DNA from 2 places in the Flavonifractor sp. HCP28S3_F3 genome. Region 1 is predicted to be linked to the other one. Evidence: riboswitches for the same ligand, from Rfam matches in the RefSeq annotation. Region 1 holds a riboswitch; the other holds the start of a gene.
The links. Region 1 has a riboswitch for lysine ahead of ACTNB1_RS01015 (alanine/glycine:cation symporter family protein). Riboswitches for the same ligand answer to the same signal wherever they lie in the genome.

Region 1 (4,397 bases):
TGGCAGGAGGTGACGCCGTAGGAATTGAGATGAGCCTGGGCGTCCAGCAGCATGGCCTTCAGCTCTTCTACGCCGGGACGAGGCAGCTTTTCGTAGACCAGGTCCATGCCGTTCTCCCGGAACACACCGTTGGGCTGGCCATCCTCTCCCAGTTCAAAGCAGCCGCCCTCCGGCTGGGGGGTGTCCGCCGTGACGCCGATCAGCTCCAGCGCCTTGGTATTTACCACGCAGGTATGGCCGCAGGTGCGCACGATGCACACGGGGTGCTCGGTACTCACCTTGTCCAGATCATGCCGGTTGGGGAACCGGGGCTCGTCGGTGAAATAATCGTGGTTCCAGCCTCTGCCCCGCACCCACTGGCCGGGAGCAAAGCCCTTCTCCTTCAAAAAGGCCCGCATGGTGTCCAGCACCTGGGCCAAAGATCCAGTATTGGAGGACAGGTCGGCCACCTGCAGGGCATAGCCGTAGTTGAGCAGGTGCATGTGGGAATCGTTGAAGCCGGCGCAGACGAACTGCCCCTGCAGATCAACCGTCTCCCCGCCCTCTTCCGCCAGGGCCATGGCCTCCTGGTTGGTGCCGACAAAGACAAATCGGCCATCCTCCACAGCAAAGGCCTCCGCAAGGGGCAGACTACCGGTATACACCTGCCCGCCGTAATAAATGGTTCGCATGATGATACTCCCTTCCTGCACGGACGGCGGCCGGGGCGGCAATGCCCCGGCCGAACTGTCCTGTATCTTACTGCTTCTGTGCTTTTTCCGCTGCCAGCGCAGCCTTTACTTCGGGCTTGTCCTCGTAGAAGATGACCGCGTCGGGAAGCACCTCGCCGATGTGCATGTACCGGGCCTTGTAGTCCTTCAGCAGCTTGAAGTACTGGCCGGACAGGATCAGGATGACCGCCACATTGATAAAGGTGGGGATGCCGCTGGTGATGTCCACCAGGGTCCAGATGCTCAGGTCGCCCACATAGATCAGGTACAGGGTGAGCACAAAGGGCGGCACAGCGTAAAAGTACTTGAACACGATGAGCAGGTACTTCTTCACGTTGGGATGGTTCTTGGCCAGGTGACGGAGCACCGCCTCGTAGTAGGCATACCAGCCGCCGGAGGTGGTGACAGAAAAGACGATCATGATGAGGGTCAGCACAACGGTACCGAAGGCACCGAAGTTATTGGTAAAGACGTTAAGGGCCAGGGTAGCGTTGGTGGCGCCGCTGGTCCACTCGCCGGACACCAGCACCGTCAGTGCGGTGATGGTACATACGATGAAGGTGTCCACAAACACCTCGAAGGAGCCCCAGAGGCCCTGCTCAATGGGGTGGCGGGTCTTACTGGAGGCGTGCACCATGGGGCTGGAGCCCCAGCCGGCCTCGTTGGAGTAGACGCTGCGGGCCATGCCGGTAGAAATAACCTGAGCCACCGTGGCACCTGCGAAACCACCCACAGCGGCGCTGCCGGTGAAAGCCTGGCTGAAAATAGCACCCAGAGTGGGCAGGATGTTTTCATAGTGCATCACAATGATGACCAGGCCCAGGATCAGATAGGACAGGCTCATGACGGGCACCAGCTTGGTGAGGATCTGACCCAGCTTCTTCACGCCGCCCCAGATCATCACATAGAGGATGCACACGATGATGAGGGCTGCAATGGCCTGGGGGATGCCCAGAGACTGGGCCACCACCTCAGAGGTGGTGTAAGTAGAGGCGCTGATGAAGAAGGTGGAGAAGATGCCGATACCGAAGATAAAGGCCAGCGGCATCCACAGCTTACCCCAGTGGCGCTCCTCACCCAGACCCCGCTCCATGTAGTAGGTCGGGCCGCCGTAGGGGACGCCGTTTTCATCGGTACGGCGGTAGTACACCGCCAGCGACACCTCCACCTGCTTGATGAGCATGCCCAGGAAAGCGGTCAGCCACATCCAGAACACCGCGCCGGGGCCGCCGGTGGTAACAGCGGTGGCCACGCCGGCGATGTTACCGAAGCCTACCGAGCCGCCTACGGCGGTGGCAATGGCCTCATAGGGCGTCAGCAGGCCCTTCTCCTCACCGGGCTCTTCATCATGGTGAAACAGACGGCCAAGCGTACGGTGAAAGATATAGCCCAGATGACGTACCTGAAAGAACCCCGACCTTATGGTAAAATACGTACCCGTGACGATCATCAAAATGATGAGGGGTGGACCCCAGATGAAATTGTTCAGTGCGTTCAGAAATTGGCTCATAGTTGAAAACCTCCCATATTGTTCTCAATACCAGCACAATTCCGTTGGAACGCGAAAAAAAAGACCGTAACGCTGGAATTTGCATTACGGTCCCTTGGCCTATACTCGCAAACACCAATAGCGCCATCACTTATACAAGTGAGAGTGTGCAGTCTGTTAGGCTGCACCCCAACAACGCCTTCGCTGCCGCATCAGGCGAAATTTCGGCGGAATACCCTTTTCCGACGGGGTCCTGGGCCGGCAGGCCTCACCCGGCGGTACTCTTGCAGTCCGCGCCTCTATTGTGCGGTATTCGATTGCCCATTATCATAGCCCACCCCAGTTTCTCTGTCAACCCATTTTTGAGAGAATATCCTATTTTTTGTATTTTCATACAAAAATTATTTTCGGATCGGGACTATAATATTTCAATTCAGCCTCGTTTTTTCTTGGGGCGGGCGTTCTTTTTGGGTTTGGCAGCTGCCCAACCCGCCTTTTTTACCGGGCGGGCTTTCTTTTCCGGACGGCTGGGCCGCTCCGGCTCCTTCCCCTTCCGGCGGGGCTCTCCCTCCGGCTTCCGGCTGGCAGGACGCAGGAGACATTCCTTGCCGTAGCCGATCAAATCCTCCCGGTGGGCCACATGGAGGGCCTCCCGCACCAGAGGGCGCTTTTCAGGCCGTTTCCACTGCATCAGCGCCCGCTGCATGGCCTTCTCGTGGGGGTCCTTAGGCACATACACCGGCTGCATGGTGCGAGGATCGATACCGGTATAGTACATACAGGTGGACAGGGTGCCGGGAGTGGGATAAAAGTCCTGCACCTGCTCCGGCTGGCGGCCCGACTTGTTCAGCCACTCTGCCAAGCGCACCGCGTCGGCCATAGTACAGCCGGGGTGGGAGGACATGAGATAGGGCACCAGATACTGCTCTTTTCCGTACTTCTGGTTGAGCCGTTCATACTTCTGCCGGAACTTTTCGTATACCGCAATATGAGGCTTGCCCATGTAGTCCAGCACACCGTCCACACAGTGCTCCGGGGCCACCTTCAGCTGACCGGAGACATGATACTTTACCAGTTCGGCAAAAAATTCGCCGCTCTTGTCCTGCATCATATAGTCGAACCGGATACCGGAGCGGATGAATACCTTCTTTACGCCCGGCACCGCGCGGATCTTCCGCAACAGGGTCAGATAATCGGTGTGGTCGGCGTCCAGGTTGGGACAGGGCTCTGGGGCCAGGCAGGCCTTTCCACGGCACAGGCCCGCCTTCATCTGCTTTTTGCAGGCCGGACGGCGGAAGTTGGCGGTGGGGCCGCCCACGTCGTGGATATAGCCCTTGAAGCCGGGATGATGGGTCAGGGCCTCCACCTCACGGAGCACACTCTCATGGCTGCGAGAGGTGATGATCCGCCCCTGGTGGAAGGCCAGGGAGCAGAAGTTACAGGCACCGAAGCAGCCCCGGTTGTGGGCCACCGAGAAGCGCACCTCCTCGATGGCGGGCACACCGCCCATGGAGTCGTACATGGGGTGGGGCTCCCGGACGTAGGGCAGCTCAGCCACAAAGTCCAGCTCCGCCGTGGTCAGCGGCATGGCGGGAGGATTGACGATGAGCAGCTTGTCCTCATGGCGCTGGAGGATGGCCTTCCCCCGCACCGGATCATGCTCTTCATACTGGATCTGATTGGCCACCGCATACTGCCGCTTGTCAGAACGCACCTGCTCAAAAGAGGGACACTCCACCATGGGATAGGCACAGTCTGCGGGTGTTTTCCCGATAAAGGCAGTTCCCTTTACATCCTTGATCTCTCCAATCGGCGTGCCAGAGGCCAGGCGGGCAGCGATCTCCTTCGTGGCGGTCTCTCCCATGCCATACACCAGCAGGTCGGCCTGGCTGTCAAACAGCACCGAGCGGCGCACCTTGTCCTCCCAATAGTCGTAGTGGGCAAACCGCCGCAGAGAGGCTTCCAGGCCACCGATGACCAAAGGGATATTGCCAAAGGCCTCCCGTACTTTATTGGAATAGACAATCGACGCCCGGTCGGGCCGCAGGCCGGCCTTATTCCCCGGGGAATAGGCGTCGTCATGCCGACGCTTCTTGGCCACGGTATAGTGGGCCACCATGGAGTCAATATTGCCGGCGGAGAGCATCACACCCAGGCGGGGGCGACCAAGGGCTGCGAAAGATTCCGCCCTGCGCCAA
Region 2 (4,397 bases), 250 kb from region 1:
AGTGGATGGAACGCAGACCCAGGAAAGTACGGCAATCGTCCCGGATCTTGCTCCAGCTCTTACCGCTGGAGTCGGTAAAGGTGATCTCAATGGCGTTGCCGGTCGGACTTGTCTTGGTCACCCGGAAATCCACGATACCGGAGTTGACATATCCCTTGGAGTTGAGCAGATCGGTAAGCTCCTGGGCAGTATAGGTCACAGTCCAGTTATAATTAGGGACCTTGCTGGACACAGAAGCCTCATAGGGGTCCTCCTTGCCGATCAGGTAAGGTACATCGCTGCCCCAGACATTAACTGCGCTCTCCGTGGCCCCGCCGTCGTGGGAGGAATAAACTGCATCGATCAGAGATCCGTTGTACCACAGGTACTCTCCCCTGGTCTCGGTCACGGCCCGGCTGCCCGCGGCAGTCACGCTGTCCATGCCGCTGTACGCCTGACAATGGGTGGCATTGCACAGGTCAAAGCCCTGACTGCTGTGCTTTTGTGCCACGTAGTTCCGATAAGCATAGGTGCGGGCGCATACTGCCTGAGCCTTCAGCGCCTCCAGAGGCCAGGATGCGCTCATTTCCTCCACAATCACGCCTTGTACGTAGTCCTCAAGGGAAATCACGTTGCTCACCGTCAGGTTGCCGCCGCCGACCCGCCGATACTGGAAACCACCATAATAGGTATTGCCCCGGAAGATCGTTTCCGTTTTTACGCTGTCGTTCAGTCCGGGCTTGATGCCCAGGCACAGGCCGCTGGTACTGTCAAATTGGAACAGAATCTGGCTGGTCCCAGTCTTTACAACAGAAACTCCGGCGCTGGAAGTGCCGGTGATCGTGGCGTTTGTCAATCCAAGCGCAGTCTGGGCCGCCTGCGCAGAGGCACTATCCGTATAAGCGCCCACCCGCACCTGATAACTGCCGTCCACCCAAGCTACAAAGCCGCCAGACCATTGGGATGCAGCTGCCGCGGCCTGCTCATAGGTACTATAGGTATCGGGCAGCTTCAGATGATAGCAGCCTACCGCGATATTGGAAGTAATGGTATCATAGTAGCCCGACCAGTTACCTACAGTTCCATAATAGACGTTCTGGGTCTTGACCACAGAGATGGCAGTCTCACTTGTCTGCGCCAACTGCTGAAAGACTCGGTTGGAATCATAATAGCCCATCCGATAACCGCTGCCCACATCGTTGAGCAGATTGGCTCCGGGCAGAGCGGTACTTCCGTAAAACAGTCCCACACGAATCGTGGGGTCCACTGCCACAGAAGCAGCTTGCGTTCTGCCGACAGGAAGGGCGACCAACAGTGCGCAGGACAGGGCCGCCGCCGCAAACTGCACAAATCTTTTCTTCAGGGATCGTTTCATTTGGTAATTTTCTCAACTCACTTTCGTTGACACTCCGACTAAACTTGTGGTACAATTTCACAAACTACATAGCAAAATTGCAATTCATTTTGCAGGATAGAGGTCGCGGCTGTTCAAAAGTAGCGCGGGGAGGGCGATCGGGCCCGGAGAACCGCGCGAAAGGGTGCGCCGCCGAAGGGACGCCTTCCCGACGAAAGCGCCGCCTGGCCGTTCAGTTAAGAGCTGTTCGGCTGTCGCCGCAGCTGCGGCGGAGCGCTGTCTGCTTTTGGAGGATATTGTCGGGGGCAGTCTGTCCCTGTCATTATAGTACAAAATCAGCAGTTCTGTAAACTGCTGATTTTCTTTTTACCCCCAGCCCGTTTTTTGGTCTCAAACAAGCAGGGACCGGAATAGGCTGGAGAGGAACAATGGAGGTATTGAGCATGGAAAAGTACAAAGTTGGCGTGATCGGAGCTACCGGTATGGTGGGACAGCGTTTTGTCACACTGCTGGAGAATCATCCCTGGTTTGAGCTTACCGCCGTGGCGGCCAGCAGCCGTTCCGCGGGCAAGACCTATGCCGAAGCCATTGGCAACCGCTGGGCTCTGGAGACGCCCATGCCTGAGTGCGCCAAAAATCTGGTGGTACTCAACGCTACTGACGACATCGAGACTATTACCGCTCAGGTGGATTTTGTCTTTTCCGCCGTTGACATGAAGAAAGAGGAGATCAAGGCACTGGAGGAGGCCTATGCCAAGCACGAGTGCCCTGTGGTCTCCAATAACTCTGCCCACCGCTGGACTCCCGACGTGCCCATGGTGGTGCCTGAGATCAATCCCGAACATATCAAAGTGATAGAGGCCCAGCGAAAGCGACTGGGGGTGGAGCGCGGGTTCGTGGCTGTCAAGTCCAACTGCTCCCTCCAGAGTTATGTTCCCGCCCTGCACCCCCTGCGCGGCTTCGGCCTGGATCAGGTGCTGGTATGCACCTACCAGGCGATCTCCGGCGCGGGCAAGACCTTTGAGACCTGGCCGGAGATGGTGGACAATCTGATTCCCTATATCGGCGGCGAGGAGGAGAAGAGCGAGCAGGAGCCCATGAAGCTGTGGGGCAAGGTAGAGAACGGTGTGATCGTCAATGCCGACTCTCCCGCCATCACTGCCCAGTGCCTGCGGGTACCCGTCTCCAATGGCCACATGGCCGCCGTATTTGTCCGCTTCCAGAACAAACCTTCCATGGATGAAATCAAAGATATCTGGGCAAATTTCTCCGGCCGGCCCCAGGAGCTGGCCCTGCCCTCCGCTCCCAAGCAGTTCCTGCACTACTTTGAGGAGCCCGACCGTCCTCAGACCCGCATGGATCGGATGACTGAGAACGGTATGGCGGTCTGCATCGGCCGCCTGCGTCCCGACACGCAGTACGACTACAAGTTCGTCTGCCTGTCCCACAATACCCTTCGCGGCGCCGCGGGCGGCGCAGTCCTTCTTGCCGAGCTTCTGTGCGCGGAGGGTTACATTTTAAGGAGGTAACCCATATTATGCGAGAGCCTGTTTTTACCGGAGCCTGTTCCGCTATTATAACTCCGTTTGACGAGAGCGGCGCTGTCAACTATGACCTGTTCGGCCGCATTATCGACGAGCAGATCCAGCGCGGTGTGGACGCTATCTGCGTCTGCGGCACCACCGGTGAGTGCTCCACCCTTACTATCCGGGAGCACATCGCCGTGGTAGAGTACTGTGTCAAGCACGTCAACCACCGGGTCAAGGTCATTGCCGGCGCGGGAAGCAACGATACTTCCGCTGCCGTCTACCTGTCCCAGCATGCGGAGGACTCCGGAGCCGACGCCCTGCTCCATGTAACTCCCTATTACAACAAGGCGTCTCAGACCGGCCTCATCAAGCATTACGAATACATAGCCGACCGGACGGAACTTCCCGTGATTCTCTATAACGTTCCGTCCCGGACCGGCGTATCCTTTACCGCTGAGACCTACCGCGTTCTCTCCCAGCATCCCCGCATCAACGGCGTCAAGGAGGCCAGCGGCAACTTTTCCCTGCTGGCTCATACCCGTGCCATCTGCGGCGACGATTTCTACATCTGGTCGGGCAATGACGACCAGGTGGTGCCTATGATGAGTCTGGGTGCCAAGGGCGTGATTTCCGTAGTGGCCAACATCGCTCCGGAGGTCATGGTCCAGATGACTCACCTGTGCCTGGACGGCCGCTTCCATGAGGCCTCTCAGCTCCAGCTCAAGTACATGGATTTTATTGATGCGCTGTTCCTGGAGGTCAATCCGATTCCTATCAAGGCTGCTATGAACCTGGCGGGCTATGGGGTCGGCTCCCTCCGTCTGCCGCTGTGTGATATGACGAACGGTCCCCTGGAGACACTGCGCCAGTCCATGCTGAAGCTGGGCCTGCTCAGCGCCTGAGCGCCGGAAAGGATGTTGGAATATGGTCAGGCTCATTATTTCCGGCTGCAACGGCCGGATGGGGCGGGTGGTGGAGACCATCTGCTCTGCTGATCCGGAATTTGAGATCGCCGCCGGCATCGACCTTTTGGGCGCCGGTGATCGGGATTTTCCCGTCTGCTCCTCCCCCGCTGAGTTTCAAGGAGAGGCTGACGTGGTGGTGGATTTCTCCTCTCCTGCCGCGCTGGAGGGATTGCTGGAATTTGGTATGGCGCGGCACATCCCCCTGGTGCTGGCTACCACCGGATACTCTGAGGAACAGCTTGCGGCAATCGACCGGGCTGCGGCTGTAATCCCTATTTTCCGTTCCGCAAATATGTCCCTCGGCGTCAATGTTTTATTGGAACTGGTGCGCTCTGCTGCACGGGCACTGAACGAAGGCTATGACCTGGAAATTGTGGAGCGCCACCATAACAAAAAGGTAGACGCTCCCAGCGGTACGGCGCTGATGATTGCTGACGCCGCAGCGGAAGTACTCCCCTACGAACCCGAGTATGTCTATGACCGACAGTCAGTGCGCCGTGCCAGAGGAAAAACGGAGATCGGCATCTCCTCTGTCCGAGGCGGCGGCATCGTAGGAGATCACGAAGTAAT

Region 2: another riboswitch for lysine. It lies ahead of asd (aspartate-semialdehyde dehydrogenase); the one in region 1 lies ahead of ACTNB1_RS01015 (alanine/glycine:cation symporter family protein).

Annotation. Positions count from the first base shown of each region.
Region 1 covers NZ_JBQHUF010000001.1:198,839-203,235, reverse strand. The annotation lists gene ACTNB1_RS01020 (amidohydrolase) at 1-671, opposite strand, end outside; gene ACTNB1_RS01015 (alanine/glycine:cation symporter family protein) at 739-2,220, opposite strand; lysine riboswitch at 2,331-2,509, opposite strand; gene ACTNB1_RS01010 (YgiQ family radical SAM protein) at 2,633-4,397, opposite strand, start outside.
Region 2 covers NZ_JBQHUF010000001.1:450,521-454,917, reverse strand. The annotation lists gene ACTNB1_RS02295 (SpoIID/LytB domain-containing protein) at 1-1,354, opposite strand, end outside; lysine riboswitch at 1,444-1,620, shown strand; gene asd (aspartate-semialdehyde dehydrogenase) at 1,777-2,862, shown strand; gene dapA (4-hydroxy-tetrahydrodipicolinate synthase) at 2,871-3,764, shown strand; gene dapB (4-hydroxy-tetrahydrodipicolinate reductase) at 3,787-4,397, shown strand, end outside.